3 regions of the Streptomyces sp. NPDC005483 genome follow, and region 2 is predicted to be linked to each of the others. Evidence: riboswitches for the same ligand, from Rfam matches in the RefSeq annotation. Region 2 holds a riboswitch; each other region holds the start of a gene.

Region 1 (9,506 bases), on a different contig from region 2:
TCCGGAACCGGGCGCCGACCGCCACACCCACCCCCCGCGCCCCTCTCGCGCCGCGTCGACGACGGCCTTCACCGCGACTCCCCATGAGCGCACACGGGGGACGGAGCAGTCCTCCCGTGTGCCGACAGGAGGTCGGCCATGAAGGTCACCAAGGTGGCGCTGCCCCTTCTCCCGCTCTGCCAGCGTCTGCTTCCCGGCAGGCTGGCGGGACTGTCCCTGGCCCTCCTGAAGGCAACCGCGCTCGAGATCGCGATCCTCGCGGGACACCTCCTCCTGTACCCGTCCGGCATCGTCCAGGAGCGCCGCTCCCCCCTTCCCCCGCTCCCTGGCCCGGAGGACGGCGCGGCACAGCTCCCGACGGAGGCCAAGCCCCCGGTCGTCCTGCTGCACGGTCTCGTCGACAACCGCTCGGTCTTCGTGCTCCTGCGCCGCAGCCTCGCCCAGCACGGCAGGCAGCAGATCGAGTCGCTCAACTACTCCCCGCTGACCTGCGACATCCGCGCGGCGGCGGAGCTGCTCGGCCGCCACATAGAGGTGATCTGCGAGCGCACCGGCAGCGAGCGGGTCGATGTCGTCGGGCACAGCCTCGGCGGTTTGATCGCGCGGTACTACGTCCAGCGGCTCGGCGGCGACACGCGGGTCCGCACGCTGGTGACGCTGGGCACCCCGCACTCCGGCACCCGGGTGGCGCCGCTGGCGAACGCGCACCCGATCGTGCGCCAGATGCGCCCCGGCTCGGAGTTGCTCGAGGAGCTCACCCAGCCGGCCCCTGGGTGCCGTACGCATTTCGTCAGCTTCTGGAGCGACCTCGACCACCTGATGGACCCGCTGGAGAGCGCCTGCATCGACCACGAGGACCTGATGGTGGAGAACGTCCAGGTCAGCGGGATCGGACATCTCGCCCTGCCCGTGCACCCCGCCGTCGCGACCGGCATACGGCAGGTGCTGGACACCGCGCGGCCCGGGGAGGAGACGGCCGAGCGCGCGGGCGGACTGACCGTGGCATAACGGTCATATAGGTCACCGACCCGGGTTACCGAAAGTCCGCCCCGCAGGCCGCCGACAGCGCGTCGACAGTCGCCGGACGCCGGATCGACATCGAACAGTCTTCGAACACAGAACCAAAGTCGCGCCCGCAGTCCCCCGAAACACAGCCGAATGCCCGTTTCCTGCGCGCCCAAAACCAGTTGAAGATTGTCGCGCCCGCGTACCGCCGGGTACAGTCGCCGCACTGCTCTGGCAGCCCCTGTTGTCGAGGCGAAAGAGAAGTTGGTGAACGACCGTCACCCGTCGGGGACCATGACCACCCCGGCTCCGGCTTCCGACGCCGACTCGTCGCACTACGCGCCGTACGGCACCCAGGAGGCCCAGTACGGCGACCTCACCCCGTACGGCGGCTATGACGCCACTGGTTTCGACGCCACCGGCACGAACGGCGCGCACGCCACCGGCACCTTCGAGGCCGACCCGCTCTTCGGCAACATGCCCGGCGACGCCACCGGTTCGTACGAAGCCTGCACGTGGACCACCGGCGGTCACCAGACCCTGAACTACGACATGTACGCGGCCCAGCACCACGCCGCCTACGACACCGGCGCGTACGACGCCACGCAGTGGGGCGCCGACCAGCAGCAGCTCGCCGCGATCCCGCCGCAGGCCGGCAGCACCGAGCACAGCGGCCAGTGGGACGCGAGTTCCTGGCACCAGCCGGACCAGTCCGCGGCCCCGGCCGACCAGACCCAGCACTGGGAATGGGGCACGCAGACCTTCGACACCGGTGCGTACGACGCCACGCAGTGGAACTCCGAGGGCACGGCGGCCGACGCGTACGGCGAGAGCCACGCGCACGACGAGGCGAATCCCTACGGCGACCCGTACGCCGAACACACCACGCACGACAACGAGCCGGACGCCGACGCCCTCACCACCACCGGTGAGATGCCGGCCGTACACGACGCCGACGCCCCCCTCCTGGACGACCAGGAAGAGGTTCCTCCGGCCGCCGCCCCCGGCTCCCGCGTCGCCGCGCGCAACGCCAACCGCTCCCGCCGCCGTATGCCCGCCAAGCGCTCCGCGCTGCTGACGATCGCCGTCCCCTCGGCGTGCGTCATGGGTGTCGCCGGGATCGCCGCTGCCTCCGTGGGCACGCTGACCGGCGACGACAACGGCACCACCTCGACGACCCTCGCGGACACGACCGCCGTCCACCCGGCCATCGCGAACAACAAGCTGGACACCCAGCTCGCGAGCCTCTCGGCCGGTGCCGACGACTTCGCCGACCGGGCCAGCCGTACGCAGGAACGCATCGACCTCAAGGCCCAGCAGGTGGCCGAGAAGAGGAAGGCGGCGGAGGAGGCGGCCCGCAAGGAGCGGCTGCGCCCGAAATTCGCGCTTCCGGTCGCGCAGCGGGGCCTCAGCGCCTACTTCGGCCAGTCCGGCGTCAACTGGATGTCCGTCCACACCGGCATCGACTTCCCCGTGTCGTACGGCACGACGGTGATGGCCGTGACCGACGGCACCGTCCGCACGCAGTGGAACAGCGCCTACGGCAACATGATGGTCGTGACGGCGAAGGACGGCACGGAGACGTGGTACTGCCACCTCTCCAGCTACCGCGTCGCCTCCGGTACGACGGTCAAGGCCGGCGACCCGATCGCGTACTCCGGCAACTCGGGCAACTCGACCGGCCCGCACCTGCACCTGGAGGTGCACCCGGCGGGCGGTTCGGCCATAGACCCGCTGCCGTGGCTGCGCAGCCACGGGCTGGACCCGACGTAACCCTGCGGGCCCAGCCCCCTTCCTGAGCTTCCTGAGCTACAGCCTCTCCACCGGCGCGTACCGCAGCAGCAGCCGCTTCGGCTTCGCTTCCCCGAAGTCGATCGTCGCCTCGGCGTTCGCGCCCGTGCCCTTCACGCCGACCACCGTGCCGAGCCCGAACTGGTCGTGGGTGACACGGTCGCCGACGGCCAGGGACACCACCGGCTTCTCCGAGGTCCTGCGCGTCGCGAAGCCGGACGCACCCGACGCCGAGGAGCGGGAACGGGACGACGACAGCGACGCGGCGACCCCCGAGACCGGCCCCGCGGGAGCGCCGGCCGCCCCGGTGCGCTTCCAGTCGACGTGCTGCGCCGGGATCTCCTCCAGGAAGCGGGAGGGCGGGTTGTACGACGGCTGCCCCCACGCGCTGCGCAGGGAGGACCGGGTCAGGTACAGCCGCTCACGCGCACGCGTGATGCCGACGTACGCCAGGCGCCGCTCCTCCTCCAGCTCCTTGGTCTGGCCGAGGGCGCGCATGTGCGGGAAAACGCCGTCCTCCATGCCGGTGAGGAAGACGACCGGGAACTCCAGGCCCTTGGCGGTGTGCAGGGTCATCAGGGTGATGACGCCGGAGCCGTCCTCGTCCTCGTCGGGGATCTGGTCGGAGTCGGCGACAAGCGCGACCCGCTCCAGGAAGTCGGAGAGCGAGCCGGTCTCCTCGCCTTCGCCCGACTCCTGCTCGAACTCCAGGGCCACGGCGGCGAGTTCCTGGAGGTTCTCGATCCGTGTCTCGTCCTGCGGGTCGGTGGAGGCCTGCAACTCGGCGAGATAGCCGGTGCGTTCGAGGACCGCTTCCAGGACGGTCGCCGGGCCCGCGCCGGACTCGACGATCGTACGGAGCTCCTCCATCAGCACGTTGAACCGCTTCACGGCGTTGGTGGAGCGCGCGGCCATGCCGTACGCCTCGTCGACGCGCTTGAGGGCCTGCGGGAAGCTGATCTTCTCGCGCTGGGACAGGGCGTCGATCATCGCCTCGGCGCGGTCACCGATACCGCGCTTGGGGACGTTGAGGATCCGGCGCAGCGGCACCGAGTCCTCGGGGTTGGCGAGGACCCGCAGGTAGGCCAGGACGTCCCGGACCTCCTTGCGCTCGTAGAAGCGGACGCCGCCGACGACCTTGTAGGGCAGGCCCACGCGGATGAAGACCTCTTCGAAGACACGGGACTGGGCGTTGGTCCGGTAGAAGACGGCGACATCGCCGGCCTTCGCGTCGCCCGCGTCGGTGAGGCGGTCTATCTCGTCGGCGACGAACTGCGCCTCGTCGTGCTCGGTGTCGGCGACATAGCCGGTGATGCGCGCGCCCGCGCCCGCGTTGGTCCACAGGTTCTTGGGGCGGCGGGACTCGTTGCGCTCGATGACGGCGTTGGCGGCGGTGAGGATCGTCTGGGTGGAGCGGTAGTTCTGCTCCAGGAGGATCGTCGTCGCGTCCGGGTAGTCCTCCTCGAACTGGAGGATGTTGCGGATGGTCGCGCCGCGGAAGGCGTAGATCGACTGGTCTGCGTCACCGACGACACAGAGCTCGGCGGGCGGCAGGTCGTGCTCGCTCGGGGGTACGTCCACCGGGTGCTCGGAGGTCCCGACCAGCTCCCTGACCAGCGCGTACTGCGCGTGGTTGGTGTCCTGGTACTCGTCGACCAGGACATGCCGGAAGCGGCGGCGGTAGTGCTCGGAGACGTCGGGGAACGCCCGGAGCAGGTTGACCGTCGTCATGATCAGGTCGTCGAAGTCGAGGGCGTTCGCCTCGCGGAGGCGCGACTGGTACATGGCGTAGGCCTGGGCGAGGGTCTTCTCGAAGCCGTCGGTGGCCTGGGCGGCGAAGTCCTCCTCGTCGATCAGCTCGTTCTTCAGGTTGCTGATCTTGGCGCTGAAGGACTTCGGCGGGAACTTCTTGGGGTCGAGGTCCAGGTCGCGGCAGACCAGCGCCATGAGCCGCTTGGAGTCAGCGGCGTCGTAGATCGAGAAGGAGGAGGTGAAACCGAGCTTCTTCGACTCCCTGCGCAGGATCCGCACGCAGGCGCTGTGGAAGGTCATCACCCACATCGCGTTCGCGCGCGGGCCGACGAGCTGCTCGACGCGCTCCTTCATCTCGCCCGCGGCCTTGTTGGTGAAGGTGATCGCGAGGATCTGGCCCGGGTGGACATGGCGCTCGCCGAGGAGGTGGGCGATGCGGTGGGTGAGGACCCGGGTCTTGCCGGAGCCGGCGCCGGCCACGATGAGCAGCGGGGTGCCGGAGTGCACGACGGCCGCGCGCTGGTTCTCGTTCAGCCCCTCCAGGAGGGTGGCCGGGTCCACCACCGGGCGCGGGGCGCCGTCGCGGTAGTAGGCGTCCCGGTCCGGGGGCACGTCGAACTTCCCACCGAACAGGTCGTCCGGAACCTGCTCCGGTCCGTGCTCGTCCTCGGGCGGCGGCGGGGGTTCCTCCCCATGCCCGCGAGGGGCCTGGAGGTCCGCCAGGAAGCTGTCGTCAAAGAGGCTGCTCATCGCTCTCCGAGTCTAGGGCTCCCCACTGACAGCCCGCCGCCGCCCCGAGAACATCCACCCGTACCGGAACCCGACGATCTTCCGGACCCGGCCTCCCGGCGCCCTCCTGCCTTCCTGGTCGACGGCGAGACCCGCCGCGGCACGGCACCCGCACGCTCCCGCGCATGCCGTACGAGACCTTCGTCACGGCACGGGCGCCGACCCGGCCGGCCGTCAGGGCCGAGCGCCGGGGACCTGCGGACGGGCCGCCTCTCGTCGTGGCCCGGAAAACCATGAACGGCCGCGCAGCGCCCTGCCGCGCAGCAGGGACGACGCCCAGGCCGCCCGCGCCCGCGCCCGCGGCGACCCTCGACCCTCCGGAAGGGCGAGGACGCGGTACGCGTGGGACTCCACCAGCGCCTAGCGCGAGCCCCCCTCGTCGTGGCCCGGAGCCATGAAAGGCCGCGCCGCCCGCCTTGTCGTCCGGCAGGAACGAGGGTCAGGCCACCCCGCCCGCGCCCGCGCCCGCGCCCGCGCCCGCGCCCGCGCCCGCGGCGACCCTCGACCCTCCGGAAGGGCGAGGACGCGGTACGCGTGGGACTCCACTCACGCCTTGCGCAAGCCCCCTTTCGTCGTGGCCCGGAGACCATGAAGGGCCCCGCCGCCCGCCCTGTCGTCCGGCAGGAACGAGGGTCAGGCCACCCCGCCCGCGCCGACGGCGATCCTCAGCCCTCCGGGTGGCAGCGACGCCGTACGCGTGGGACTCCACCACCGCCTTGCGCGAGTCGCTCTTCGTCGGCAGAGCAGACGGCACGGATCGTTGCCCCCTCGGCGATCACGCGGGTCACCGGTTGCCCGAGCCAGTCCCCAAAGGCGATCGAACAGGGGCACTCCAGCAAGAGACCGCCCCATCCACGGCACATCACACCGAATCGGCCATGCGGAGCGCCCCCTGGGGCCAAGGTCACGAAAATGTATCGGGCATATCGAACATCAACCTTCACAGGGGCCACACCAGTTGGCTACCGTTCCGATCAGGCCGTACGACCCCCTCCGGCGAACCTCGCCGGGCCGCACGGCCTCCGCCGAGTCCGCAGCGCCGCCGCGCGCCCGGAGCCGGGGACCCACCGAACCCGGGGTGAATCGGCCGACTCCCGCGCAGGGGAGCGCCGTAGGGCAAACCTTCCGAAGCACTTCGCCCGAACCCGACAGCTAACCCGGTAGGCGGAGCATGGGAAGGAGTCGCCTCCCTTGGCGTCGCACCGCAAGTCGCGTCCCGCCGGTACGCGCGTGGCAGGCATACGGACCCCGGCCCTCGCGACGGCCGCCCTCACCTCCGTGGCCCTGCTGTCCCAGTCGGCGAACGCCGCGCCGGCCGATGACAAGCCGAGTCTCGAAGAGGTCGAGAAGAAGGTCGACGACCTCTACCGCCAGGCCGAGTCGGCGACCGACGGCTACAACGCGGCCAAGGAGAAGACGGCCAAGCAGCGCAAGCAGGTCGACACGCTCCTCGACGACGTCGCCCAGCGCACCCAGAAGCTCAACGAGGCGCGGGAGGAACTCGGTTCCTTCGCCGCGGCCCAGTACCGCACCGGCGCCGGCGCGCCCGACACGGCGACCTTCCTGCTCGCCGACACCCCGCAGGACTACTTCGACCAGGCGCAGCTGATGAGCCGCTTGACGAGCCGTCAGAAGGGCGCGGTCGACGACTACGTCTCCGAGCAGTCCGCGACGATGAAGAAGCGCCAGGAGGCCTCCCAGAGCCTTCAGACGCTGAACGAGACGCAGAGCGACCTGAAGACCGCCAAGGCGACCGTCCAGAAGAAGCTCGCCGACGCGCGCGAGCTGCTGTCGGAACTGACCGCCCAGGAGAAGGCGCGTCTCGCGGTGATCGAGAAGCGCAAGCAGCAGGAGGCGGCCCGCAAGGCGGCGGAGCTGGCGCAGCAGCAGGCCGCGGCGGAGAAGGCGGCGCAGGAGACCACCGCCCCGCAGGAGAGCACGTCGCCGGCGACCGACTCCTCGTACGCCACCAAGGCCGCCAAGGCCCTCGCCTTCGCCCGTGCACAGATCGGCAAGCCGTACGTCTGGGGCGCCACCGGCCCCGACTCCTACGACTGCTCAGGGCTCACCCAGGCCGCCTGGAAGGCCGCCGGCGTCGACCTCCCCCGCGTCACCTATGACCAGGTCAACGCCGGCACCACGGTCTCCCTGGCCGACGCCCAACCCGGTGACCTGGTCTTCTTCTACGACGACATCAGCCACGTCGGCCTCTACATCGGCAACGGCATGATGATCCACGCCCCGAAGCCGGGCGCGTACGTCCGCGAGGAGTCGATCTACTACGACGGCGAGTCGGGGATCCACAGCGTGGTCCGCCCGGCCTGAGGCCGGGTACCGGGGGCGGGCGAAGAGCCCGCACTCGCGTGCATTTCCCCCATTTCCCCACGCGCGCGTGCGCGCCCCGCTCGCACGGCACGGGGAGCTTCCTAGCATCGGCACATGCCCGGTACCTCCCCCCACTCCCCCCTGCGCGTCTGGTGGACGCGGCACCCACCCGCGGCCGCGTCCGCCGTGATGGCGACCGGCATCGTGTCGGTCGGGCTCCTTCTGACCGGTCACGAGACGCTGTCCCGGATCGCCCTGGTGATCAGCTGCGCGGCCTGGCTGGGGCTGGCCGCCGAGTTCGCCGTACGACTGCTGCGGGAGCGCCCGCGATGGGTCGCGGACGCCGGGACACCGGGCGCCCTGACGGCCGTGGCGGCGACCACCGTACTCGGCACCCGGTTCTCCGCACTCGGCCGGCAGACCCTCGCCGAGGCGCTGCTGGCCCTGTCGGCGCTGCTGTGGCCGGTGCTGCTCGTGCTCGTCGTGCGGCACTGGAAGCGGCGGATGCCCGGCGGGGTGTTCCTCTGCTGTGTGGCCACCCAGGGCCTCGCGGTCCTCGGCGCCACGCTCGCCGCGGCCGAGTCGGCGGCCTGGCTCGCGCACGCGGCGCTCGTGCTGTTCTGGCTCGGCCTGGTCCTCTACGGCGTCGCGCTCTTCCTCTTCGACCCGCGCCAGGTGCTGGAGGGGCCGGGCGACCAGTGGATCGCGGGCGGCGCGCTCGCGATCTCGGCACTCGCCGGCTCGAAACTCCTCGCCGCCGACAGCGCGCGCCTGTACCTGTGGAACGACGACGACCGCGGTGTCCTGCGCGCGGTGACCGTCGCCCTGCTGGTGCTCGACCTGGCCTGGTACGCCGTCCTGCTGCTGGCGGAGTTCGTACGGCCGCGCCTGCGCTACGACGTGCGCCGCTGGGCCACCGTGTTCCCCATGGGCATGACGGCGGTCGCGGCCCTGTCGGTCTGCGCCACCGTGGACGTCCCGTGGCTCAGGACGCCGGGTGAGGTGCTGCTGTGGGTCTCCGTGGCGGCCTGGCTGGCCGTCGCCGCGGGGACCGTCGACGCCGCCCGTGCCGCCGTCAGGTCCACAGCACCGCGATGAAGACGTTGGCCGTGGTCAGCGCGCCGACCAGGCCGAACAGCCTCTTGTCCACCTTCTCGTCGTCCCGCTTCACATAGACCAGGCCCAGGATCACGATCAGCAGGGCCAGCTTCACGCCGATCTTGATGTTGTTGACGTGCTGGTCGTCGGCCTGATTGAGGCCGACCAGGATCACGCCGGTCACCAGCATCGTCGCGGCGCCGTGGAGCATCGCGGGGACGAACCGGGCGGTGCCCCGGCCCATCGCCTTCATCTGCGTGAGGAAGCCTCCGAGCAGCGAGGCGATGCCGATGATGTGCAGGCCGACGAAGAGATGGATGAGTACGTCCATGAGGCGGGAGCCTATTCCTGGGTGCCAGGGCGACTCGCACCGGCCCCTTGAGCGGTCCGGGGCAGAGGGTGCATATATGCGGCCCATAGCACTCCCCGCCCGTCACCGGTCCCGGAATCGCGACTTCGGTCAGCGCACCGCGCGAAGTCGACGGTGCCACCCCGGGATCACGGTCACCTTCGGTCACCCGGCGGTCCCCTGGCGGCACTTCCGCACAACGCGTTACCTCCCGGACACGGTCAGGTTTAGCGTCCTCCACCAGGTGACCGGCTCCCCACCGCCGCCCGGGCCAGGGGCGGCAGTCGGCCACCACCGCCGAGAAGGTCCGGCGGCGGCCCGCTCCCCCTGTGCAGGCCGTCGCCGGACGCGCACACCGCCCCTGGCGGTCGTACGGCCGCTTCCCCTGGCGTTCGTA
Region 2 (9,506 bases):
AGCCGTAGGCGTCGGACGCGGCGGGCACGTCCCCGTTGCCGGCCCGGATCACCCCCTGCCGCCCGAACCCGACCTGGGTGAGCGAGGCGTGCAGGGCATCGGCGACCAGCGTGGGGTAGGCGGCCGTACCGTCCGCGCAGTCGGAGGTGTTCTCCTCGCACAGGGCCATGACGCCCTGGGTGATCGAGTCGCCGTAGAACGCCAATTCGCGCTTTTTGGCGGGGGGTTGTCGCAGTAGATGCCCCCGGATCCCGGTCAGCGCCACCCCGGTCTCCAGTGGTGGGACCCACCGGTTGACCCGCGAGAAGACGTCCTTGACGGAGATCTCGACGGAGTGCGGCCCGCCGCCGGTTGCGGTGATCGCCAGGTCTGCCTGGTCGACGGAGTGCACCTGCCCGGGGCCGCCGTCGACCAACACCTGGATCTGTGCGGGGACGGTGACGGACGAGACGTCGAAGAGGGCGTGGACGGACGGGCCGGTGAAGCGGAAGCGAAGCCGGGAGCCGGAGTTGACGGTGACGGCGGCTTCGGCGGTCCGGCCCCAGTGTCCCTCGTAGGCGATACGTCCGTCGTCGGGGCGTACGACGGTCGAGGCACCGGACGCGAGGGCGGGCGGCATCGCCCCGGCGAGCAGACCCACGACGGTGGCCGCGGTCGCAAGGGGGCGTCTCATGACGGGATCCGGTCTCCGATCAGGGCCAGGTTCTGGATCGCCGCGAGGGCCCACTGGGCGGAGGAGTTGGTGGAGATCCAGGGGATCTCCCGCGTGGGCCGCAGGACAGCCGGGGTCTTGATCGTGACCGGGTTCCAGTCGTTGGACGGGAAGTAGGTGTCGGCGCCGGTGAAGAACTCGTTCCACGCGCGCGTGGCGAGCGTCGGGTCGTTCTTGCGCTGGGCCGCGTACGCGGTGATGCGCGAATGTGCGGCCGGGAGCGCCGACTTCCAGGTGGAGCCGGTGAGTTGACGCTTCTGGGCGTCGGTGGCGTTGTAGTACTGCGCGTAGTCGAGCCAGGCCGTTCGGAACTCCGGTTCCTCGTCGCCCAGCAACGAGACGATCTCGCTGTTCGTCTCGACGAGGCCGAACACGGCGCTGAGATGGGACACGTTCACGGCCGTGTCGGTCGCCACGGCGAACTTCCCGGTGTCGGCGTCGAGCAGACCAGCCCCCGTGAAGAAGCCATGGGGCTGTGCGGCGATGGTCCGCAGCGAGTTGACGAGCTTGGCCTTCGCCCTGGCCGCCCCCGGGCCGCCCCGCTCCCATTCCGTGAGCCAGGCTGCCGAGATCCCGCCCCAGTCGGTGCCGAAGCCGACCGACAGGGCGTGCCGGTCGCCGGGCTCGTAGCCGTCGGTGCGCACCTTGCGCTGCGGGTCGACCTCGAGGAACGTCAGCTCCACGTCGGCGAGTTCGCTCAGCAGGTCCCCGGTGCGCTCGTCGCCGGTGAGGTAGTAGTGGAAGCGACGGTTGGCGGCCGTGGAGATGCGGACCTGCTTTGCGCTGTCCGCCCAGTGCTGCACTCCGTGCCGGGTGCCGAGGCCCGCCCACTTGCCGAGGTGGTAGACGTCGACCTCGCCGGTGTGCCGGGTCATGGCCTCCGCGAACCGGAACACCTCGGCGGAGCCGGTCCGCAGGAAGTGGTACCAGAGCCAGAGGTCGGTGCCCAACTCCGAGTTGTCCCAGGCGAATCCGCCGATGTCGTAGCGCCAGACGTGCCGGTCGTTGTCGTAGGTGTGCTGGACGTCGCCGTAGTCGAGGAAGCCGTACCAGCGGCGTTCCTCGCGCTGGTCGCGGTAGTAGGCGAACAGGTCGTCGAGGTGGTCCTCGAGCACCGCGCGGGCCTTCGAGGAGCGGTCCACGGGCGCCCAGTCGCCGAAAACGCCTGCGGAGCGCAGCCGTTGGGGAGTGGCGGCGAGCAGCGGAGGTGCGGCCACGGCCTTCGCCTGGGCCGCCAGGACATCGGCGGGCGGGGTCTTCGCCACGGCCCAGAAGGTCAGTTCACTGGTGCGGGCGATGCCGTACGGGGTGCCGAAGCCCGGCTGGTAGTCCTCGTACGTGATCTCCAGGCCGCCGTCGGACTGTTCCTCGTAGGTGTCCTGACCGAGGCCGTCGTGGTAGAAGCGCAGGTCGAGGGGCTGGGCTTCGGGTGAGTAGAGCCAGAGGGTGACCTCGGCGGCCGCGGACTCGGCGCCGCGCACATCGAGTTGGGCGGGGTGCCGCTGCCAGAAGTCCCGCAGGCCGAAGGCGAGTCCGCCGCTCGCGCCGCCGGCGTATCCGAAGCCGGCCGCGCACTGTCCGGCCGCGGCCGGGATCCAGCCGTAGCCCGCCGTGGTGCGCTTGCGGATCTGGTAGCCGTCGGCGGTCGGCTGGGTGAGCGTGTAGTCGCCCCATCGCGGGATGTACGCCAGCCGGCTCGCCACCCGGGTGTCCCAGGTGGCGGTGTCCGGCAGCCGTTCGCCGGCGATCTGCGCGGCCCGCACCGCCGCGCCCGGGTCGCGCCGCAGCCCCGTGACTCCCTGGACGGCCTCGCTGAACAGGCCGCCGCCCGAGTCGGCGAACCGCACGTGGCGGTCGTAGGGCTGATCGCTCAGCGGCACGGTGAAGCGGACGCCGAGTCCGCGCAGGAAGTCACCCTGGTCGGAGCCGGGCCGCTGCTCGCCGTCCCAGACGAAGGTGTGCACCAGGCGGAAGGATTCCGCACCGGCGAAGAAGGCGAACCGCAGCACGAACGGCAGCCAGGCCCTGCCGCCGTGCCGGTGCCGCCCTTCGACCCGGATCACGGCACGGACGGGGCCGTCCTGCTCGACCGTGATCTTCTCGATCCGGCCCGCGAAGCTGTCGAGGTCCGCGCCCTCGCGCACGGAGTCCTGGCGCAGGGCCACCAGCCGTCCGTCGCGCGCGATCTCGGTCGTGCCGCGCCGGATGCCGCGTACGACGGTGTCGGAGCCCTTGGCCCCGAAGACGGCGGTGATCACGCCGGTCGACACCTCGATCCGGCCGCCGACGCCCCGGCCGACGGTGACCCGGTGGGCGGGCTCGGCCGGACTGCCCGCGCTCAGCAGATAGCCGTCGGCCCGCGGTGCGTCGGGGGCGATCGCGTGCGCGGTCCACTTCACCGAGCCGTCGGGCCAGTAGGCGGTGGGCCAGCTCTGGACCGGGACCTCGTCGCCGCCGGTGGTGGCGAGCCGGAACCGCTGCTCCGGGCGGTGGGTGCCGCGCGCCCACGGCACGCCCCAGGTGGCACCGGCGTGGGCGTCGGGCGGAGAGCCCTCCAGCCAGTGGAGCTCGGTGTCGTCGTCGTCGCCGGCCGCCGCGGCGGCGGTACGGGACTGGGCCCAGGAGAACTGGGTGAGGGCGGCCGCGGCTGCGGCGCCCTTGAAGACGGTGCGTCGGTCGACGCCGGACACGGTGACCTCCGAAGGTCGTAGAAAGCGCTTACGCGGCAACGGAGTTCACTCTGTCTCCACCCTCCCCTCCCTGTCGACGCCCTGAGCCCCCTCGCCACAAGAACGCAATGAAGTGATCATGAAGGGGCACACACTCACGCGTGGGAGTCGCTGACGAAACACCGAAGGCCGGACCCGGGGATCGGGGTCCGGCCTTCGGTGGCACAGGGGGGCGTCAGCCGACGGCGACACCCTTCGAGCGGAGGTAGGCGACCGGGTCCACGTCGGAGCCGTAGTCCGGCGTGGTGCGGATCTCGAAGTGCAGGTGCGGGCCGGTCACATTGCCGGTCGCGCCGGAGAGGCCGATCTGCTGACCCTCGGTCACGGTCTGACCGGCCGAGACGGAGAGCTGGGACAGGTGGGCGTACTGCGCGTAGTAGCCGTCGTTCAGCTTGATGACGACCTGGTTGCCGTAGGCGCCGCCCCAGCCCGCGGAGACGACCGTGCCCGCGGCCACGGCCTTGAGCGAGGTGCCGGTCGGGACGACGAAGTCGACGCCGGTGTGGTAGCCGCTGGACCACATGCTGCCCGCGACGCGGTAGCCCGTTCCGATGGTGGCGCCGCTGACCGGGAGGGTGTAGCCGCTGGAGCTGCTGGTCGTGTCGGAGCTCTGGGTGGCAGCCGTTGAATTCGAGGACGACTTCTTCGACTCCGCCTTCTCGGCCTTCGCCGAGGACGCCGAGGAGGAGGACCCGGTCTTCGCCGTGCTCGCCTTTGCCTTCTTGTCGATCGAGAGCTTCAGGCCCGGGTGGATCAGCGACGGGTCGTCGCCGATGGCCGCACGGTTGTCGGCGTAGAGCCTCTTCCAGCCACCCCTGACGTTCTGTTCATCGGCGATCTTCGAAAGATAGTCGCCGACCCGCACCGAATAGGTGCGCACCGTCGAGGTCTTCGCGGTGCTCTTCTCGGCAGCGGTCTTTTCGGCGGACTTCTGCGAGACCGGAATCGACTGAACGGCCTTTTCCGAAACGGACTGCGGGGTGGCGGCGTGAGCGCCGGTGGCGCCTATGAACGGCAGCGCGAGCGCGGCGCCTCCGGTTCCGGCGACGGCGATCGAGCGGGTGAAACGCTGGGACTTCGGACGGCGGTGCTTACCCTTCGCGGGCATGGCGAATTCCTCTCCGGCGCCTGCGAGGTGAGCTGTCGGGTGCGGGCTGGAGATGCCCGGCCGCGCCGAGACGCGGCTATACCCCAAGCCGTTCCGGAGACCGGAACAGGCGGTGATACCTGTGGGTCCCCCGCTCCTGCCGTGCACGGGTGAGTGAGTGTGGGGAATCCGTTCGGCGGCAGGATTGGGCGTCCGACCGGATCGGTGGCGAACGTAAACGAGCAAGACACAAAGGGACAAGTGAGAGGTTGCCCGGATATGCGTTTCCCTTGATCCCGAATGCGAATTACCGGTCACCCTGCGTGAATCGAGCACCCTCCACCCGCCCAAATCCCCTTGAGCGGCCTGCGAATTACGTGAACATGACGGGCGACGCACCGTCACGGATATGACGCTCCTCACGTCACGAATTCACAGGAACCCTCATCCCGGGCGGAGCTGGAAGGAGGCCATCAATTCGGACAGAAGCCCTATATGTGACGCAGTCGGATAACCGTCGCATCAAGGTCTCCACGCAAACCGGTACGGAGCCCGTGATGCAGCAATACGACCCCCCGGTGAACTTCGCCCGTTTCGGGGCATTCGTACGACGCCGCCGGGTCGAGCCCCCGCAGCCGCAGCGAGGGGACGGGCTCGCCGTACTTCTGTGCCTGAAGCCAGGCGAGGACGACGGTCTCGCCCCCGAGCACGTACTGCACCGCGCTCAGTCCGCCCCGCGGAGGCCGCAGCCGGTAGAGGTCGCCGCGCTGCACCAGGGGCCGGATCTCCTTGTAGAGACCCACCCACCGCCCGGCTTCGGCGAGCTCCTCATCGGTCCACTCCGAGAGGTCCCCACCCACTCCGAGCACTCCGGCCATCGCGCTCACGAACCGGAACCGCAGAGAGCTCACCCGTCCGTTGAGCTGGGTGTTGGGACTGTCGGTGACCCAGGCCGCCATCACGCGCGCGGGGTGGATCTGACTGAAGCCGTGCTGGATGGCGAGCCGGTCGAGGGGGTCGGTGTTGTCCGAGGTCCACACCTGGTCGGTACGGCCGAGCACCCCGAGGTCGATCCGGCCGCCACCCCCCGAGCAGGACTCGAAGGCCACGCCCGGGTGAGCCTCCCGCAACCGGTCCAGCAGGGCGTAGAAGCCGCGCACATGGTCGACCCACAGGCGCTGCGGGTAGGGCTCGCCGGGCCAGCCCGCGTCCGTGAAGCAGCGGTTGAAGTCCCACTTCACATAGTCGATCGGGGCCGAGGAGAGCAGGGTGTCGAGCTGCTCCCACAGATACTCCTGAACATCCTCGCGTGCGAGGTTCAGTACGAGTTGATTGCGGAACTCCGTCCGCTTTCGTCCCGCTTGGTACTGCACCCAGTCCGGGTGGGCACGGTACAGCTCGCTGTCCGGGTTGATCATCTCCGGCTCGACCCAGATGCCGAACTGCATGCCGAGCGCGCGCACGGAGTCACCGAGCGGCTTGAGGCCGGAGGGGAAGCGGTCGGGGTTGGGCGCCCAGTCGCCGAGCCCGGCCCGGTCACTGGTGCGGGCGCCGAACCAGCCGTCGTCGACCACGAACAGCTCGACGCCGATCGACGCGGCACGTCGGGCCAGGGTGAGCTGCTGCTCCTCGGAGATGTCGAAGTTCGTGGCCTCCCAGGAGTTGAACAGCACGGGTCGGTCCTGGTCCGCGTCCGGGATGACGTACGCCCGCTGGTAGGCGTGCCAGGCTCGGCTGGCGCCGCCGAAGCCTTCGTCGCTCCAGAGACCGGCGAAGAGGGGCGTCGTGAAGGACTCCCCGGCCGCCAGCCGGAGCAGCCCCGAGTCGTCGTATCCGGCGCCGCCGGTGATCTGCACGCGCGCGTCGGGCAGTTGCGCCACAGCGATCCGCCAGGACCCCGACCAGCCGAGGGCGACGCCGTAGACCTCGCCCCGCTCCTCGGTTGCGTCGGTGTCGAGCGCGACCCACGGCAGGTGCTGGTGGCCGGTGTGGCCGCGGCGGCTGCCGATGACCTTCTCGCCGTAGGTGAGCGGGGTCCGGGAGAGCAGGGACTCTGCGGCCCAGCGGCCGTGCAGCTGGGACAGTCGCCAGCCGTCCTCGCGGTCGGGCAGGGTCCAGGTGGCGGAGTCGGCGCGCAGCAGTTCGACCGGGGCCGGGCCCTGGTTGTCCAGAGTCACCCAGCGCTCCAGGATGTCGTCGCGCATCCGGTAGTGCAGCGTGATGCCCAGCCCGCCGTCGCGGAACCGCAGCCGCAGCTCGTCGCCCTCGGTGTCGTACGCCTCGAAGCTCCACTCGGTGCCGCGCCGCTCGTCGGTGCGCACGGACAGGGCGGGGCGGGTGAAGCGGGGGCCGCCCTCGACGGGGTACTCCTCGCGTCCGTCGAGCGGGGACTCGAAGGGCCAGTACTCGGGCAGCGGACGTACGGCGAGGGTCTCGGCGTCGGCCAGGGCGATCCTCGGGCCCCAGTGCAGGTGCAGCAGCTCGTCCTCGGCCGTGAGGTGCAGGGCGTAGCTGCTGGCCGGCCCGGACAGAATCCACGTACGGCCGTTGTCGGCGATCTCCAGCATGGTGTCCCTCACAGATTCGAACAGGTGCCAACAGGTGCACTCAGGCACCAACATCATCAATGGCTGACAGCCCTGGCTGCAACGGCTGTGGACAAGTGATTGCCGTCCCTGTGGACAACTCATTGCCCCAGGAATCCATGTCGTATGGTCGAGAGCGCGCCCCGCCGACGAGTCGCGTCGGCGGAGCCCGGCTGGGAGGAGCCCCCGTGACGCAGCAGATCCCGTCGACCGAACCCGAACTGTCAGGTGTCCGCAATTTCCGCGATGTGGGCGGACTGCCGACGGCGGACGGGCGGCGGGTGCGGTACGGGGTGCTGTTCCGCAGCGGTCACCTCGCACACGCGACCGAGGACGACGCGGCCTTCCTGGCCTCCCTCGGCCTGCACACGATCTTCGACTTCCGCAACGCGGCGGACCAGAAGCTGGAGGGCCCCGACGTCGACCTGCCGGGCGTCACCAATGTGAACCTGCCGCTGAGCGACCCGGCGGAGGGCACCTGGTTCTGGAAGATGGTCCGGGACGGCGACATAGAGCAGCTGCGCGAGCTCCTCGGCGACGGCAAGGCCGCGCAGCGCATGATCAACTCATACCGCACGATGGTCAAGGAGCGCACCGCCGAGCACTCCGAGGTGCTGCGCTCCCTCGCCGGGGACAGCGTGCCCGCCCTCATGCACTGCGCGGCCGGCAAGGACCGCGCGGGTCTGTCCATCGCCGTGACTCTGCTCGCCCTGGGGGTGGAGCGCGAGGCGATCGTCGCCGACTACCTGGAGTCGAACGCCAAGCACCGCCGCTACAAGGTCCGCCGCACCAGCACCGCCACCGACGCCTACTCCCCCGAGGTCATGGAGCTGCTCAGCCCGTTGTTCGAGGCGCGGGCCGAGTATCTGACGGCGGCCTTCGAGACCATCGAGGAGACGTGGGGCGGCGTCGAGGCGTATCTGGAGGAGGGCCTCGGTCTGACCCCCGAGATCCGTGAGCGGCTGCGGGAGCGCCTGCTCGACTGAGCCGTACGGCCGCTACTGCCCGGCTCCCACCGCGAAGAGGAAGTAGATGAAGGCCGCGAAGACGTGGCCGACGGCGAGGTAGATGATCAGGCGCACCCACAGGGCGCGGGGGAACTTCTCCTCCATGTCACTCATGGTGTCTCTCCAGGGGTCGGGCCCAGGCACAGCGTGGCCGTGGGGCTCTGCAACAGGGTGTGGACGAACAGGAGCTCGACACCGTCGGGGTCCTGGGCGGCGATGCGGTGCGGGGTCAGCGAGTCGAAGTGCGCACTGTCGCCCGGGCCGAGCCGGTGCGTGGTGTCCCCGAGGCGGAGCCTGAGCCGCCCCCTGAGGACGTACAGCCATTCCTCGCCGGGATGCACCCTCACGATGTCGCCCTGGGAGCCGTGCGGCACCTGCACACGCAGGGCCTGCATCCCACGGCCGGCGGCGCCCGCCTGGAAGTACGTCCAGCCGCCCGCCTCGGTCGGTTCCATGTCGGCGGCGCGCACCACGGCGTCCCGGTCGGCGGCCGTCTCACCGAGAAGCTCCGAGACCGTCGTACCGTAGATGCGGGCCAGCGCGAGCAGCATCGGCAGTGAGGGCTGGCGCTGTCCGGTCTCGAGCCGGGAGAGATGGGCGGGCGACAGCCCCGCGGCACCGGCCGCCGCCTCCAGCGTGAGGGAGGCGCGACGGCGCAGCGCGCGAAGCTGGGGAGCCACCGAGGGCAGCTCCGTGAAGGCTTCCGGGGAGGTCATACCTCCATTGAGCCGGAGACTTGCCTCTGCGGCAAATTTCTTGCCTCAGAGGCAAAGATACCCGGAGAGGGACGTCACCGGTTGGCCACCGCCTGCTTGACCAGCGTCTTGCCGAAGTCCCACATCAGGCCGCCGCCGTTGTGCGCGTCGTCCATGACCTCGGTGAAGGCGTCGACGAACCGGTCCACCTCCTTCTCCCCGACGACCAGCGGCGGGATGAGCTTGATGACCTCCAGGTGGTCGCCGGAGACCTGAGTGAGGATCCGGTGCCGCTGGAGGAGGGGGACGACGACCATCTGCGCGAACAGCCCCTTGCGCGCGGCCTGGAGCATGGTCCAGCGGCTGCGCAGCTTCAGCGACTTCGGCCTGCCGAACTCGATGCCGATCATCAGGCCGCGCCCCCGGACGTCGGCGAGCAGCTCGTACTTGTCGATCAGTGCCGCGAGCCGGGACCTGAGCAGTTCGCCGGTGGCGCGGGCGTTCGCGACGATCTGCTCGTTCTCCATGACCGACAGGACGGCGAGGCCGGCCGCCATCGCCTGGGCGTTGGAGCCGAAGCTCGCCGAGTGCACCAGCACCCGGTCCATCGACGAGTAGACCTTCTTGAAGATCCAGTCCTTGCCGAGGGTGGCGCCTACCGGGACATAGCCACCGGAGAGCGCCTTGGCCA
Region 3 (9,506 bases), on a different contig from region 2:
GGGGTCGTTCGGGGCGCGTACGAAGATCGCCACCGGCTGGCAGGGCTACAGGGGCATTTTCTAGCCAAGTTGTGATGCATGTCACGCCCCCGGTGAGGGAATCGCTGGGGGCATGACAGAAGACGACATGGCGAGTGGGCTCTCCGACGAAGAACGGCTTGCCCAGCTCGGCTATACGCAGGTCCTGGCCCGCCGCATGTCGGCGTTCTCCAACTACGCGGTCTCCTTCACGATCATCTCGGTCCTGTCGGGCTGTCTGACCCTCTACCTCTTCGGCATGAACACGGGCGGCCCGGCCGTGATCACCTGGGGCTGGGTGGCCGTGGGCCTGATGACGCTGTTCGTCGGCCTGTCGATGGCCGAGATCTGTTCGGCGTACCCGACCTCCGCGGGCCTGTACTTCTGGGCCCACCGGCTGGCCCCGCCCAGAACCGCGGCCGCGTGGGCGTGGTTCACGGGTTGGTTCAACGTGCTCGGCCAGGTGGCGGTGACGGCGGGCATCGACTTCGGCGCCGCGTCCTTCCTCGGCGCCTACCTGAACCTCCAGTTCGACTTCGAGGTGACGCCCGGCCGCACGATCCTGCTGTTCGCGGCGATCCTCATCCTGCACGGGCTGCTCAACACCTTCGGGGTGCGGATCGTCGCGCTGCTGAACAGCGTGAGCGTGTGGTGGCACGTGATCGGCGTGGCGGTCATCGTCGGCGCGCTGACCTTCGCCCCCGACAAACACCAGTCCGCGTCCTTCGTCTTCGGCGAGTTCGTGAACCACACGGGCTGGGGCAGCGGCGTCTACGTCGTCCTCATCGGCCTCCTGATGGCCCAGTACACCTTCACCGGCTACGACGCCTCGGCCCACATGACCGAGGAGACCCACGACGCGTCGACAGCGGGCCCGAAGGGCATCGTCCAGTCGATCTGGACGTCCTGGATAGCGGGCTTCGTCCTGCTCCTCGGCTTCACGTTCGCGATCCAGTCGTACGACGGCGCCCGGAAGTCCCCGACCGGCGCGCCCCCGGCCCAGATCCTCCTCGACGCGCTCGGCGCCACCGCCGGCAAGCTCCTGCTGCTGGTCGTGATCGGCGCCCAGCTGTTCTGCGGAATGGCCTCGGTGACCGCCAACAGCCGCATGATCTACGCCTTCTCACGCGACGGCGCGCTGCCGTTCTCGCACGTCTGGCACACGGTGAGCCCGCGCACCCGGACCCCGGTGGCGGCGGTGTGGCTCGCCGCGGCGGGGGCGCTGCTGCTCGGGTTGCCGTACCTGATCAACTACGCGGCCTACGCGGCGGTGACGTCCGTCGCGGTGATCGGCCTCTACATCGCCTACGTCATCCCGACCCTGCTGCGGCTGCGCAAGGGCGACGCCTTCGACCGGGGGCCGTGGCACCTGGGCCGCTGGTCGCGCGCGATCGGCCTGGTCTCGGTGGCGTGGGTCGTCGTCATCACCGTGCTGTTCATGCTCCCGCAGGTCTCCCCCGTCACCTGGGAGACCTTCAACTACGCCCCCATAGCCGTCCTGGTCGTCCTCGGCTTCGCCTGGACCTGGTGGGCGGCCTCGGCCAAGCACTGGTTCCTCAACCCCGAGCACGCGCGCACCAAGGCCCGCGAGGCGGCTCGCGCGAACGCGCCCGAACCGGTCGATCCCTGACCTACCGCCCCGTTCCGTTCCCGCGACGCGGCCGTGTCCCCGATACCCGATCGGAGACACGGCCACGTCCGGCTATGCTCGGGGAGGCAACATCGCCTGGGCCCTTAGCTCAATTGGCAGAGCAGTGGACTTTTAATCCATTGGTTGTGGGTTCGAGTCCCACAGGGCCTACCGGTGAGAGTCGGGGGACATGCCCTTCGACCTGTGACACAGCGCCCGATCCGGCTCAGGCCGGGTCGGGCGCTGTGTGCGTCGGGACGTGGGTCAGACCCGGGTGAGGCGGACCGCCACCGTCTCGTCGACCGTCACCGGCCGGCCGTAGTCGGGATCCGTCGCCGTCGCGTGGCCCTCGACCTCGACGTCACCCTTCTGGAAGGGGACCGAGCCGGTCGGCACGGCCGTACCGGTCCAGGCGACCGGGGCGCCCGGGGTGCAGGACACCGCCGTGGAGAACGAACCGCGGATGAGGTCCCGCTTCTTCACCTGCGTGACGTCGCCCGCCACGGTCACCCGCACCGGCTTGGTGCAGCTCACCGTGCCGTGGAAGGTGGCCTTGCCGTTGAGGCTGCTCGCGGTGCCGGCCAGGGCGATGTCGAGGCCGAGGCCGAGTTCGGCCGGCGGGGCCGGGTTCTCGATGTGGACCTCGCCGCGCGCGGCCGGGGTGCCTCCCTCGCAGTGCTGCTCGAAGGTGGCGTCGAGCTTCTTCACGTAACCCTGGGGGCCGAACTCCACCGCGGAGACGGTGAAGGTGCCGGTGAGCTGGTTGCAGCCGCGGCCGTTGCCGCTGAGCGACAGGCCCGGCTCGGTCCCCTCGTTGAACGGGTAGCGGGTGGCTCCCGTGTAGGTTCCCGGCGTCAGGGCCTGGCCGGACGGGGCCGCGAGGTCCAGGGTCCACCAGTCGCCGTTCGCTCCGTCGACGGAGAGGGTGACCACTCCGTTGTCCGTGTTCCCGGAGACGTTCAGGTGGTCCTGGGACGAGGTGGAGTAGGCGTAGGACTGGCCGCCGCTGATGTAGTCGCCCTCGTCGCCGCTGAAGCTGAAGGAGCCGTCGGTGACCGGCAGGGCGTGCGCTTCGGCGCCGGCGAGCAGGCCGGTGGTGCCGGTGGCCATGGCGAGCGCCAGCGCGAGAGTGGCGGTGGCACGGCCCAGGACGCGTCTGGGCAGACTGAGATGCATGGTTGTTCCCCCTGGTGAGATGACGTGAGCCTCGTCGGCGGGGCGAGTCTGCCAACCAGTGGGATGGGCGACAACTACGTTTCTGGTGTGATGAGTTGAGGTTTCGGCCAACCCTGGGCCGGGCTTCTTCGTCACACCTTGATCAGACGTGTCTCCTCGCTTTGATCCGCCTGAGGCCCCGTCACCCCAGGTGGCGGTTCGGGGCCTTCGCGCGGTCCTCGTACTCGCCGAGCACCACCACGTCCACGCCCTTCGCCGTGAGCAGTCCCGTCCCGTCCGCTCCCGCCACGAAGGTGTCCGGCTCCCGCCACGCCGTCACCACCCGGCGTACTCCGGCGTCCAGGATCAACCGGGCGCAGGGGACCGGGCGGGAGGCGCGGTGGGTGCAGGGCTCCAGGCTGGTGTAGACGGTGGCCGTGGCCAGGCGGGGGTCGTCCGGGGCGATTTTCGCCAGCGCCGCCTCCTCGGCGTGCACGACCGGGTCGTCGCCCTCCCTGGATTGGCCGCGCGCCAGCTCCGTGCCGTCGGCCGCCACCACCACCGCGCCCACGCTGAACGCCGTCCGTGACGGCGGGCAGTGCATCGCCAACTCGCAGGCCAGGGCGAGCCAGTGGTGGTCCGCGGCGGCGGGGACCAGGCCCGTGCCGGGGGCGGTGGGCTCGTAGCGCATCAGGACGACGTCCTCGATACGGCGGGTCTCCACCAGGCGCAGCCGGCCGGCCTGGTAGGTGCCCGGGCCGAAGAGGCGGGGGGCCTGCGGGCTGCCGACGAAGAGGGGGGCCAGGACGAGCTGCACCTCGTCCGCCAGGCCCTGCTGGAGGAGCTGGGTGTGGATCCGGCCACCGCCCTCCACCATCAGCCGCTCCACTCCGCGCTCCTCGTACAGGTGCTCCAGCAGACGGCGCCAGTCCAGCTCGGGGCCGAGCGCAACGATGTCGGCCGCGACACCCAGCGCGCCGGCCCGCTCCGCGCCCTTGTTCGTCGTGTAGAGGACCTTCTCGCCGCCCGTGTGCCAGAAGTTCGCGGCCGCATCCAGCTCGCCCGAGCCGCTGACCGTGACCTTCAGGGGGTACGGCGGCTTCCCGGCGGCGGCGCGGGCCGCGCGGCGCGTCTCGGAGTTCACCAGCAGGCGGGGGTTGTCGGCGCGGATGGTGCCCGCGCCGACGAGGATCGCGTCCACGGAGGCGCGGACCTCGTCGACGCGGTCGAAGTCGGCCGGGCTGGACAGGAGCAGGCGGTCGGGGCCGGTGTCGTCGAGGTAGCCGTCGAGGGAGACCGCGGCGGAGAGGAGGACGTAGGGGTGGGGCATCGGCGCGGTCCCTCTCGGAGACGGGTGGCGGGTTGTCGGACGGCCGGTCTTGGTTCAAGTTTGAAGCAAACCTACACTGGGGACATGACGACCCGCTGGCTCAGCCCCGACGAGCAGCGAGCCTGGCGTGCCTACATCGCCGCCTCGCTCCTCCTGGAGGACACCATCGACCGGCAGCTCCAGCAGGAGGCCGGCATGCCGCATGTCTACTACTCCATCCTGGCCAACCTCTCCGAGGTCCCGGAACGGCGACTGCGGATGACCGAACTCGCCGAGGGGCTGAAGATCACCCGGCCCCGGCTGACGTACGCCGTCGCCCGGCTGGAGAAGGACGGGCTGGTGCGGCGCGAGAGCTGCCAGTGGGACAAGCGCGGCAGCGTCGCGGTCCTCACGGACGAGGGTATGGCGGTGCTGGAGCGGGCCGCGCCGGGCCATGTGGAGACGGTCCGCGCCGCGCTCTTCGACCGGCTCACCCCGGAGCAGGTGGGGCAGCTGGAGGAGATCTTCACCAGTGTCACCGCCGGGCTCCTGGGGGAGGACGGGCCCTCCGAGGAGGTCCCGTGGCGCCGGCGGTCGTCCCCGTCCTGTTCGTGAGAAGCCCTGCGTGACGAACGCCATAAACCCGTTGCTTCAAATTTAAAGCATGGGGTAGGGTCTCGACCAGTAGAACTGCTTCAAATCTGAAGCAGGTGTGCCTACGGACCGGAGTACCCGCATGCCCGACCTGCCCGCCGCCACCCAGCGCTCCCGCGTCCGCGTCCCGCTGCGCTTCGGGGACGGCTACCGCGTAGACGCCGAACTCGTCACCTTCCACGGCCTGGCCGACGGGCAGGAGCACCTCGCCGTCGTCCTCGGCGACCCCGCCCCCGGCGCCGTCCCGCTGGTGCGCCTGCACTCCGAATGCCTCACCGGCGACGTCTTCGGCTCCGCCCGCTGCGACTGCGGCCCGCAGCTGCGCGAGGCGGTCGAGCGCATAGCCGAGCGCGGTGGTGTCCTGCTCTACCTGCGCCAGGAGGGCCGCGGCATCGGCCTCTACAACAAGCTCGACGCGTACGCCCTCCAGGACCAGGGCCTCGACACCTACGCCGCGAACACCGCCCTCGGCCTGCCCGAGGACGCCCGCGACTACACGGCGGCCGCGCAGATGCTCCAGGCCCTCGGGATCGCCGAGCTCGACCTGCTCTCCAACAACCCCGACAAGGCGGGCCAGTTGCGCGACCTCGGCATCGACGTCCGCGACCGTGTCCCCACCGGGGTCTTCACCACCGCCCACAACGTCCGCTACCTGCGCGCGAAGGTCCTGCAGACCCAGCACACGCTGCCGCTGGCGGAGTTGACCGAACTCGTCGTCGGCTGAACCTCACCTGGGCGTGTGCGCCAGATAGGCCAGCACGGCCAGGACCCGCCGGTGGCCGCTGTCGCTCGGCGGCAGGCCCAGCTTGAGGAAGACGTTGCCGATGTGCTTGCTGACCGCGCGCTCGGTGACCACGAGAGTCTTCGCGATGGTGGTGTTGTCGTGCCCCTCGGCCATCAGCTTCAGCACCTCGCGCTCGCGCGGGGTGAGGGAGTCGAGCGGGGTGTCGCGACGGCGGGTCAGGAGCTCGGTGACGACCTCGGGATCGAGCGCGGTGCCGCCCGCCGCCACCCGCTCCAGCGCGTCGAGGAACTCGTCGACCCGGCCGACCCGGTCCTTCAGGAGGTAGCCGACCCCGCTGGAGCCGCCCGCCAGCAACTCGGCGGCGTACGACTCCTCGACGTACTGCGAGAGCACCAGCACCGGGAGTCCCGGGATCCGCTCCCGCCCTTCCAGGGCGGCCCGCAGCCCCTCGTCGCGGAACCCGGGCGGCATCCGCACGTCGAGCACGGCCACGTCCGGCCGGTGGTCGAGCAGGGCGGGCAGGATCTCCGGGCCGGTGCCGACGACGGCCACGACCTCGTGCCCGGAGGACGTCAGCAGGAGGACGAGCCCCTCTCTCAGGAGGGCGTTGTCCTCGGCGATCACCACACGCACGGCAGCTCCACATCGATCACGGTCGGGCCCCCGGCGGGGCTGGTCACTTCGAAGGTCCCGTCGAGCGCGGCGACCCTGCGCCGCATCCCGAGCAGCCCCGAGCCCGCGGACTCGTCGGCGCCGCCCCGGCCCTCGTCCCGCACCCGCACGGTCAGCCCGCGCCGGGTCCGGGCCAGCCGGACCTCGGCCCGGTCGGTACCGCTGTACTTGGCGACGTTGGTGAGCGACTCGGCCACCACGAAGTAGGCGGCCGCCTCCACCGCCGCGGGCGCCCGGGTGCCCGCGTCCAGACCGCCGTCGTCCACACGCACGGCCAGTCCGCTGCCGGCGGCGAGCGCCCGCACCGCGCCGACCAGACCCCGGTCGGTGAGGATCGGCGGGTGGATCCCGCGCACCACGTGCCGCAGCTCGGTCAGCGCCTGCTCGGCCTGCGACTGGGCGTCGTCCAGCAGCTTGCGGGCGGCGTCGGGGTCACGGTCGTAGGCCCGCTTGGCGAGGCCGATCCGCATCGACAGCGCCACCAGGTTGGCCTGGGCGCCGTCGTGCAGGTCCCGTTCGATGCGGCGCAGTTCGGCCTCGTGCGCGGCGATCGCGTCGGCCCGGGTCTCCTTCAGTTCCTCGACCCGCCGGGCCAGCCTGGCCTTCGGGGAGGGCATGAGCAGCACGGTCGACCAGCGGGCCTCGGTGTCCGCGAGCCGCACGATCAGCGGAAGGACGACGGGGTCGCGGCGCAGCGCCCCGGCCCACACACCGTCGACCACCAGGCCGAGGGGCCACAGCGGGAGGGCGAGGGCGAGGGCGAGGAGGGCGCCGTAGAGGTAGTAGGCGAGCATCCAGCGGAAGTCCCTGAGCGTGCCGGGGTCCCGCACCGAGATGCGCAGCCGCTCGCGGAGCGTGCCGGTCATCGGCGTGTACGCCTCGGGGATCTCCCTGCCCGTCCACAGAGTGGTCAGGTTCCGCTTGGCGCCGGCGATCCGCCGTATCAGCAGCACGGCCTCGGGCAGCAGCCAGCAGCCGACCACGGCGACCGTGCCCACGGCGGCGATCAGCAGCACCGTGATGAAGAGGTACACGCCGAAGCACATCGCCGCGGCCACGAAGAGATGCACGGTCGCCATCGCCGCACGCCGCACCGACTTCCACATGCGGCTCACGCTAGACGAACGACCCCCGGCGCACGGTGTAGCCCGCTACACCATCGGGGGCGGGGCGAGGCTCACTCCCCGTGGCCGTCCGCGGCGGCCCCTTGGTCCCGTACCCAGTTCCGGTGGGCGTTGGACCCCTCGCGGCCGGGAGAGAGTCTCAGGACGGCTCCGTCGTCGATCTGCTCCAGGCTCGTCACCACATAGGGAGAACCGGCCTGCACCGCCAGTCGGATGCTGCCGTTGCCGAACTCCGTCACCCGCAGCGTCCGGCCGCCGGACAGCGGGATGTCCCGCTTGCCGATCTCCACCGGTCGCTCATCGGCTGCCGCCATGGGCCCCTCCTCGTGCGCGTGAGGGGCGCCACGGTACGCCGCCGAGCGGGAAACCGGGCCTCCGGAACAACCCTGGCGCGAACCACCTCGCGGATGACGTATGCTGGTCACACAACGACGCGGGGTGGAGCAGCTCGGTAGCTCGCTGGGCTCATAACCCAGAGGTCGCAGGTTCAAATCCTGTCCCCGCTACTCAAGGCTCAGGGCCGGAGTCCATTCACTGGACTCCGGCCCTGAGTGTTTTCCCGGCCGTGTCACACGGTACGACGTCTTCGTGACGCCGGGTGAGTGAGTGACCGCCCTCCGCGCAAGAGCTGACATACCGTCAATGCCTGTGTGTTGCCTGAGGAAGGGCCAACTCGCCCGTTTTTCGCCGTTCATGGGCCGTAAGTCCAGCGGGATTTCGTTAATGATCAAGCGGAACAGCTTGGAATCGGGCCCCCGGGTCTATTAACGTTCGATAACGCAGCGCGGTCGTCCCAGCCGTCACAAGAGACGGCTCCGTGCTCACGCGCCGAATTCCGCAAGGGAACCGGGGAACCACCAACTTGGGGTGAATCGCTCGTACGCCGCCGTGGCAGCACGGCCGGTATACGCGCGTAGGAGACCTTCCTGCTCCGAACCCGTCAGCTAACCCGGTAGGCGAGAAGGAAGGAAAGGAGCGCGCCCACGTGGCGTCCAACCCGCCTGCCCCCGAGGCGCCGTACGTAAACAGCGACACCCTCGTGTACGGCGGTTACCGCGCCGACGACGAGGCCCCGCTCGGCGAGTGGAACCCCACCGCGGACTCCCTCGCTCCCGTACGAGGCCGGCATCGCGTCACCAAGCAGCGCGGCGGAGGATTCGCCCGTAGCTCCACCGTTCTCGGCGTCGGCGTCATAGCCGCCGTCAGCGCGGGCGGGATGGCCAGCGCCAACACCGGCAAGCCGCCGGTCTCCATCTCCATGCCCGACCTGGGCTCCGTGAGCTCGCTCATCTCGAACGACTCCGACACCGCCGCGGACGACACGAGCGCCTTCAGCAGCGTCGGCGCCACCACCGCCGACACCGCCCAGGGCACCTCGGACGCCGGTGAGGCGCTGCGCTCGCGCATCCTGGCCCAGGCCGAGGTGCAGCAGGACCAGATCGACACCAAGGCCGCCCAGGCCGTCGCGGACGCCGCCCAGAAGGAGGCCGACGCGGCCGCCGCCAAGGCGGAGAAGGACGCTCAGGAGAAGGCCGCCGCCGCGAAGAAGAAGGCGGAGGAGGAGGCCGCGAAGAAGGCCGAGGCCGCGCGCCTGGCCGAGCTCGCCAAGCAGTACACGCTGCCGACCTCGTCGTACACCATCACCGGGACCTTCGGTCAGGCCGGTTCGCTGTGGTCCTCCGGCTACCACACGGGCCTGGACTTCGCCGCCCCCACGGGCACGCTCATCAAGGCGATCCACAGCGGCACCATCACCCAGGCCGGCTGGGCCGGTTCCTACGGCTACCGCACGATCCTCACCCTCGACGACGGCACCGAGCTGTGGTTCTGCCACCAGTCCTCGATCAATGTCAGCGTCGGCCAGAAGGTCGGCACGGGTGACGTCATCGGCCGCGTGGGCGCCACGGGCAACGTGACCGGCGCGCACCTGCACCTGGAGGTCCACCCGGGCGGCTCGGCCGACGGCATCGACCCGATGACGTGGCTGCGCGGCAAGGGCCTCACCCCCTGACGTTCCCGCGAGTTCCCGCGAACTCCGGCAGCCCTGACGACGTCCCCCCGACGTCAGGGCTGCCGGTGCTTCGGAGCGGCTGATTCCGTTTGTTTACGAGGACTTTGCGGCCGTGGCGGAAGACCGGCGTCCGGCGCGGGCGTTGACGTATGGCATGACTTCTCTTCGCAAGCTCGGCTCCTCCGACC

Evidence for each region. A riboswitch is a leader RNA that binds a small molecule or an ion and turns the genes downstream of it on or off. The one in region 2 is predicted to bind cyclic di-AMP.
Region 1: another riboswitch for cyclic di-AMP. It lies ahead of ABZT06_RS19240 (NlpC/P60 family protein); the one in region 2 lies ahead of ABZT06_RS00910 (M23 family metallopeptidase).
Region 3: another riboswitch for cyclic di-AMP. It lies ahead of ABZT06_RS40140 (M23 family metallopeptidase); the one in region 2 lies ahead of ABZT06_RS00910 (M23 family metallopeptidase).

The regions. Positions count from the first base shown of each region.
Region 1 covers NZ_JBEXEA010000009.1:151,253-160,758, reverse strand. Annotated here, with positions in the region: gene ABZT06_RS19255 (alpha/beta fold hydrolase) at 139-1,008, shown strand; gene ABZT06_RS19250 (M23 family metallopeptidase) at 1,300-2,778, shown strand; gene pcrA (DNA helicase PcrA) at 2,815-5,298, opposite strand; cyclic di-AMP (ydaO/yuaA leader) riboswitch at 6,351-6,520, shown strand; gene ABZT06_RS19240 (NlpC/P60 family protein) at 6,529-7,662, shown strand; gene ABZT06_RS19235 (tellurite resistance/C4-dicarboxylate transporter family protein) at 7,777-8,760, shown strand; gene ABZT06_RS19230 (hypothetical protein) at 8,738-9,091, opposite strand.
Region 2 covers NZ_JBEXEA010000001.1:198,556-208,061, reverse strand. Annotated here, with positions in the region: gene ABZT06_RS00920 (GDSL-type esterase/lipase family protein) at 1-673, opposite strand, end outside; gene ABZT06_RS00915 (Tat pathway signal sequence domain protein) at 670-3,402, opposite strand; gene ABZT06_RS00910 (M23 family metallopeptidase) at 3,617-4,549, opposite strand; cyclic di-AMP (ydaO/yuaA leader) riboswitch at 4,554-4,711, opposite strand; gene ABZT06_RS00905 (alpha-galactosidase) at 5,020-7,095, opposite strand; gene ABZT06_RS00900 (tyrosine-protein phosphatase) at 7,302-8,099, shown strand; gene ABZT06_RS00895 (DUF6126 family protein) at 8,112-8,234, opposite strand; gene ABZT06_RS00890 (XRE family transcriptional regulator) at 8,231-8,836, opposite strand; gene ABZT06_RS00885 (aspartate aminotransferase family protein) at 8,911-9,506, opposite strand, start outside.
Region 3 covers NZ_JBEXEA010000033.1:22,412-31,917, reverse strand. Annotated here, with positions in the region: gene ABZT06_RS40195 (VCBS repeat-containing protein) at 1-64, shown strand, start outside; gene ABZT06_RS40190 (amino acid permease) at 113-1,648, shown strand; tRNA gene ABZT06_RS40185 (tRNA-Lys) at 1,747-1,819, shown strand; gene ABZT06_RS40180 (hypothetical protein) at 1,913-2,824, opposite strand; gene ABZT06_RS40175 (dihydrofolate reductase family protein) at 3,006-4,133, opposite strand; gene ABZT06_RS40170 (MarR family transcriptional regulator) at 4,218-4,727, shown strand; gene ribA (GTP cyclohydrolase II) at 4,849-5,490, shown strand; gene ABZT06_RS40160 (response regulator transcription factor) at 5,494-6,144, opposite strand; gene ABZT06_RS40155 (histidine kinase) at 6,132-7,289, opposite strand; gene ABZT06_RS40150 (hypothetical protein) at 7,361-7,621, opposite strand; tRNA gene ABZT06_RS40145 (tRNA-Met) at 7,740-7,813, shown strand; cyclic di-AMP (ydaO/yuaA leader) riboswitch at 8,124-8,281, shown strand; gene ABZT06_RS40140 (M23 family metallopeptidase) at 8,293-9,318, shown strand; gene ABZT06_RS40135 (aldo/keto reductase) at 9,473-9,506, shown strand, end outside.